DNA from 2 places in the Shewanella sp. S1-58-MNA-CIBAN-0166 genome. Region 2 is predicted to be linked to the other one. Evidence: predicted binding sites of a transcription regulator. Region 2 holds the regulator's gene; the other holds the start of a gene.
The links. Region 2 encodes MetJ, which represses methionine synthesis genes. Its sites were predicted from a motif close to TAGACGTCTAGACGTCTA; they were not measured.
Positions count from the first base shown of each region.

Region 1: a site for MetJ is predicted at 1,932-1,949, ahead of metK (methionine adenosyltransferase). Genes of this name have one in related genera too.

Region 1 is NZ_JBEOPN010000006.1:33,696-37,131, forward strand. Features, by position in the region: gene tkt (transketolase) at 1-1,447, opposite strand, end outside; gene metK (methionine adenosyltransferase) at 1,980-3,131, shown strand; gene AAEY99_RS05540 (GNAT family N-acetyltransferase) at 3,293-3,436, shown strand, end outside.
Region 2 is NZ_JBEOPN010000011.1:88,421-91,856, forward strand. Features, by position in the region: gene AAEY99_RS08940 (bifunctional aspartate kinase/homoserine dehydrogenase II) at 1-279, opposite strand, end outside; gene metB (cystathionine gamma-synthase) at 411-1,580, opposite strand; gene metJ (met regulon transcriptional regulator MetJ) at 1,789-2,103, shown strand; gene AAEY99_RS08955 (sulfite exporter TauE/SafE family protein) at 2,179-2,919, shown strand; gene AAEY99_RS08960 (c-type cytochrome) at 3,276-3,436, shown strand, end outside.

The sequences.
Region 1 (3,436 bases), on a different contig from region 2:
AGTTAGCTAATTGCTCAACCGGTTGGTGAGTTGGGCCATCTTCGCCTTGACCGATTGAATCATGGGTATAAACGAAAATGTTTTGAATGCCCATTAATGCTGACATACGTACCGCGTTACGTGCGTACTCCATGAACATCATGAAAGTTGCGCCATAGTTAATAAAACCACCATGTAACGACGCGCCGTTCATAATACCGCTCATACCGAATTCACGTACACCGTAATAGATGTAGTTACCGGCAGGATCGTCTTGAATACCTTTTGAACCAGACCAAAGCGTTAAATTAGAACCGGCTAAGTCAGCGCTACCGCCAAGTAATTCAGGCAACATAGCACCAAAGAAACCAATTGAATTTTGAGACGCTTTACGACTCGCAATACCTTCGGCTTTATCTTGGCTTTCTTGGATAAAGGCTTGTGCTTTTGCTTCAAAATCTGCAGGTAAGTCACCTTTTAATACGCGACGTTCATATTCTGCAGCCAGTTCAGGGAACGCAACTTGGTAAGCAGCAAACTTGTCATTCCATAATGACTCGTTAGCAACACCTTTATGTTTAGCATCCCAACCAGCATACACATCAGATGGGATTTCAAAAGGAGCGTGTGGCCAGTTTAAGAACTCACGAGCTGCTGCAATTTCAGCATCACCTAATGGTGCACCATGACAATCATGGCTACCCGACTTGTTAGGCGAACCAAAACCAATAATGGTTTTACAGCAAATCATCGATGGCTTATCTGTTACAGATTTAGCTTGTTCAATCGCGGCGCGGATAGCATCAGGATTATGACCATCTACATCGGCAATAACGTGCCAGCCATAGGCTTCAAAACGCTTAGGAGTGTCATCAGTGAACCAGCCTTCAACATGACCATCGATAGAAATACCGTTGTCATCCCAAAATGCGACTAACTTTCCAAGGCCTAATGTTCCGGCTAATGAACTGACTTCGTGAGAAATACCTTCCATTAAACAGCCATCACCTAAGAAACAGTAGGTGAAGTGATCGACGATGTCGTGGCCTGGACGGTTAAACTGAGCCGCCAAGGTTTTTTCCGCAATAGCCATACCAACAGCATTACTCAAACCAGCGCCTAAAGGACCGGTTGTAGTTTCAACACCAGGGGTATAACCATATTCAGGATGACCAGGCGTTTTTGAATGCAGCTGACGGAATTGCTTTAGCTCTTCAATAGGCAATTCATAGCCAGTTAAATGCAATAAAGAGTATATAAGCATAGAGCCATGACCGTTTGACAGAACAAAACGATCGCGATCGACCCAGTTAGGATTAGTTGGATTGTGCTTTAGAAAATCATTCCATAGCACTTCGGCGATATCTGCCATCCCCATTGGGGCACCTGGATGACCAGAGTTAGCTTTTTGAACCGCATCCATACTTAGGGCGCGAATAGCGTTAGCGAGTACTTTACGAGATGACATGCTCTCTCCTGCTTGTTTGTAAGGTCTAACGGGCAATTGTGAAGCCATATTTTCCCCTACAAGGCGATGTGACGCAAATTAAAATTTTTCGGGTTTCTTTTTAACCGTTAAATAAACGGTGATTTCATACAATGCCAATAAATAAACATCGTAAATACAGCACAAAATGGTCATCATGACCATAACATGAGATAAATACAGAGTAATTATTTATTGCCACTTATAAATAAAAAGTATCGTGATTGGCAGAGCTATGGCTCTGATTAGGCAATATAATCTCTAATCTATCAAAAACATTGTCTATTTTTATGATAAATACACCGCGCAAGTCGATGAGCATTTAAATAAAGCAATATGAATCAAACACTTGATTTTTCACCAGTATAAACATATCTATGATTAACAAAAAAAATTATGCTCCATTGCACAATTCTCCAGTTAAATTCGTACAAAGGGGTGTTATCAAATTAGATTTCGACTAAAATAGACGTCTAGACGTATATTCAAATGCAACCAACGAGATTCTCCTATTATGGCAAAGCACTTGTTTACCTCTGAGTCTGTCTCAGAAGGTCATCCAGATAAAATCGCCGATCAGATTTCTGATGCGGTATTAGACGCAATACTTGAGCAAGATCCAAAGGCTCGTGTTGCGTGCGAAACGTATGTCAAAACCGGTATGGTATTAGTGGGCGGTGAAGTCACCACTTCTGCTTGGGTAGACATTGAAGAAATTACCCGTAAAACCGTACGCGAAATCGGTTACACCAATTCAGATATGGGTTTTGATGCTGATTCATGTGCGGTACTTAATGCCATAGGCAAACAGTCACCAGACATCAATCAAGGTGTTGATCGTTCAGACCCTGCAGAGCAAGGTGCTGGTGATCAGGGTTTAATGTTTGGTTATGCCAGCAATGAAACTGATGTATTAATGCCTGCACCGATTACTTACGCGCACAAATTAGTTAAGCGCCAGTCTGAAGTACGCAAAGACGGCACACTACCTTGGTTACGCCCAGATGCTAAAAGCCAGGTAACGTTTGCTTATGATGATGGCAAAATCATCGGTATTGATGCGATTGTATTATCTACTCAACATCGTGAAGACGTGAGTCAAGCTGATTTAATTGAAGCGGTAATGGAAACTATCATCAAGCCGGTATTACCTGCTCAATGGTTAAACAAAGACACTAAATACTTTATCAACCCTACTGGTCGCTTTGTGATTGGTGGCCCTGTTGGTGATTGTGGTTTAACAGGTCGTAAAATTATTGTAGATACCTACGGCGGTATGGCTCGTCACGGTGGTGGTGCTTTCTCTGGTAAAGACCCATCAAAAGTAGACCGTAGCGCGGCTTATGCTGCACGTTATGTAGCTAAAAATATCGTTGCAGCTGGTCTAGCTGACCGTTGTGAGCTACAAGTGTCATATGCTATTGGTGTTGCAGAGCCAACGTCTATTAGTATTGAAACATTCGGTACCGGTAAAGTATCAGAAGAAGTATTGATTAAATTAATACGTCAACACTTCGAATTACGTCCATACGGCTTAACAGCAATGCTAGATTTGGCACGCCCAATCTATCAGCAAACTGCTGCTTATGGCCACTTTGGCCGAGATATCTTCCCTTGGGAAGCGACTGATAAAGCTGAAGCACTTCGTGCAGATGCAGGTTTATAATCAGCCAGCATAATTATCGTCTTAAGCTAGTGTCTGTATTAAGCTAACACGATAAAAAATAAAACCGCCAACTGGCGGTTTTATTTTATCTATCATTGGCAATACAATGATTTGATCTCAACATTTAATCTCAACATTTAATATCAACAATGGCTCAGATTATGTATCAACCCACTTGGCTAAACACAAAGATAACAGCAAACCACCAGCCATCAACGGCAACTAACCCCTGTGCGATAAACAGCCCTGTTACTAACATTCCAGCCATTAACTTGCCAGCCATTAAACAGTGGTCTGCAATCAAG
Region 2 (3,436 bases):
CAAACGTTCGCGTAAATCACGCGCTTGCTCGTTTGATAATAATTGTTCAATTAACGTCTGCTGGTAACTGATCAGAATTTGCAGCTCTTCTTGCCACAACTGACCGCTGTCACGCAGGCTCAATAATTTGTATAAGAAGTTAGTCGTTTTTCCGGCGGCGGATACCACAACTAAATCATCACTCTGACCATGCGTAAGTAGAATATGTGCAACACGGCGATAGCAATCTGCATCCGCTAAACTTGAACCACCAAACTTATGTAAATGACTTCGCGTCATTACTGACTCCTTAAACAACTACGACTTTTGTTGCGACTGCTAGACTTCTATTTTGAAACCAATAGTGTTGCAAGTGCATGTTTTGCTATTTTACCCAATTTGGTCGAAACCACAGCTAACTTAAACTCGAATTAAGCTGATTTTATCGCGGCAACAGCTGCTAGGCCTGCTTGAATATCGGCCAAGAGGTCATCTGCATCTTCAATACCGACAGATAGTCTCAATAAAGTCTCTTTAATACCAGCCTCTTGCCTTGCTTGTGGGTCCATTGCTCTATGGGTCATGGTGGCCGGAACGGCGACTAAACTTTCCACTCCGCCTAAACTTTCGGCAACACTAAACAACGACAGCGCCTTTAAAAATGCCACCACTTCCGCTTCGCCGCCGATTAACTCAAAACTTAACATAGCGCCAAAGCCTTGTTGTTGTTTTGCCGCAATTTCGTGACCTAGATGGTCTTTTAAACCCGGATAATACACCTTGGCCACAACATCACTGGCGCTGAGTAACTCAACAATCTTTTGTGCATTACGTTGATGCTCACGAATTCGTACCGCTAAAGTACGTAAGCCTCGCAAGGTTAAATAACTGTCAAATGCTGAACCCGTAAGCCCAAGAGTATTTGACCACCAATGTAACAACTCACCCACTTGAGGATCTTTAGCCACTACCGCTCCACCGACCACATCGCTATGACCATTGATGTATTTGGTGGTTGAGTGAATAACAATGTCTGCACCTAATAATAATGGCTGCTGTAATATTGGTGATAAAAAGGTGTTATCGACTGTCACTAGCGCGCCAACGTCATGGCAAGCGATACTAATGGCATTAATGTCTACCACCCGCAATAAAGGATTCGATGGCGTTTCTAACCACACCATTTTCGGTTTTTGAGCTATCGCTTTGCTCAGCGCTTGCGCATCAGTTTGATCAACAACCAATAACTTAAATTGGCCTTTTTTGGCCAAGTTAGTAAATAAGCGGTAACTGCCACCATAACAATCGTGCGGCACAACCAATAAATCCTCTGGGCCAAGTAAGCTAGTCACCAATGTAATCGCCGCCATGCCGGTACATGTCACCACGCCGGTAGCACCTTGCTCGAGTTTGGCGAGTGCGTCACCTAAAATACATCGAGTAGGATTACCCGAACGACTGTAATCAAACTCGCGCGGATTATTGTGGCCATCGAATGAATAATTGGTCGATAAATAAATCGGTGGCACGATAGCACCATGTTGTGTGTCTGTTTCAATACCTTGGCGAACGGCCAATGTGGCGTTTTGATGCTTAGTCATGGTGACTCCTAAAATTTCACAAACACACAAAGAGATGTCTAGACGTCCAAATTTACCTAAGAGATCCCCATCCGTCAACTTAAATAGACGTTTAGACGTCTAAACATCAAGAAATCTATTTGCAATCGGGATTAAATAGTAGCAATAATTTGACTAGAGATTGTAACGGTTTAAAATCTGCAGCGTATTTATCGTTAAGGGTAAGTTAATGACTGAGTGGAATGGCGAATATATCAGCCCATATGCCGAGCACGGCAAAAAAAATGAACAAGTAAAAAAAATTACGGTTTCTATCCCTTTAAAAGTATTAAAAGTACTGACGGATGAGCGGACGCGTCGCCAGATAAATAATCTGCGCCATGCAACTAACAGTGAACTGCTATGCGAAGCATTTTTGCATGCGTACACAGGTCAACCATTACCTTATGACGGTGATCTATCAAAAGATCAGCCTGATAGCATTCCAAGTGAAGCGAAAAAGTTAATGGATGATATGGGTATCGAGTGGGAAGAGCTCGAATAATTCACTGATTAGTCAATACCTCACAGACTTTGAAACGACCCTAATAAGAAGTCGTCATGTTTTTAAAGAGAACTTATGATGTCATTTATCGATCCAACGACCTTGATACTGGCATCAATTATCGTGTTTTTTGGCGCGCTAACCCAAAGCTTAATTGGCTTTGGGTTAGCCGTTGTTGCTAGCCCGCTGCTGTATATTGTTAATCCTCAATTAGTTCCTGTTCCTATTATTGTTATGGGCTTTGCCATTTCTGCAATGACCTTATTTAGAGAACGCGGTCACCTACAATTTAATGGTTTGCAATATGCCTTACTCGGGCGGATCCCTGGGGGGTTTTTAGGCGCTGGATTATTGCTGTTTGCCCCACAAGCCATACTCGGCTTAGTGATTGCAGGCATTGTGTTTATTGCTGTTATTCTTAGCATTTTTCGCTTTACCGCCCCCATTAATCGCCTCAGTTTATTTATCGCTGGGGTATTTTCAGGCATATTTGGCAATATTGCTGCTATCGGTGGTCCACCAATGGCCATTTTGCTTGCAGGCCAAGACCCAAGTCAGTTTAGAGCGGCATTATCTGCCTTTTTCGTGTTTAGCTCATTAATTGCCTTAGCTATTCTAACCATCGTCGGCTTAGTTGAAGTGAAGCATTTATGGCTATCACTGCTATTATTGCCTTCAGTCGTTGCTGGTTATCTTGTCTCAGGTAGATTAATTGGCCGCGTTGATAAAGATAAAACCCGCATAGTCACCTTAGTGTTATGTAGTATTAGTGCCACTGTATTAGTGATTATGTCGACCAACACGTTAATGAGCTAATCAGCTATTCTGTACCTGTAAACAAAACCAGCCATCAATGGGCTTGTTCGCTAATAATGATTAAAATCTTCCCCTTCTATTTATCAAGCAGTCTATTTCTCACCTAAAAACGCCATCAATAAGTATCAAAAAAACCACTTTTATCTCCTCTAGCAAAATCCTCATCTTGGCGCAATAGATCCACATCACACTAGTTCATTAGATTTCTTTCAATTAACTTTTTTTCAATTAGATTTTTCTCATGGATATGATCTACTTCAAATTAACACTACTCACTTTTAGGTAACATTGTTTACAGCAAAGAAATAATTAAATGCTGTTAATGCACAACCCTAATAAGCCCGACAGAGGACAAAATGATGAACACTTACATTAAAGTTGGTATCGCAGTTGCTATGGCATTATCACTTGGCACCCAAGTGATGGCCGCAGATGGTGGTAATCCTAAAAAAGGTAAGCACCTGTACAAAAAAGAATGTAAAGCCTGCCACAGCGCTAACAGTGAAGGTCCTGAATT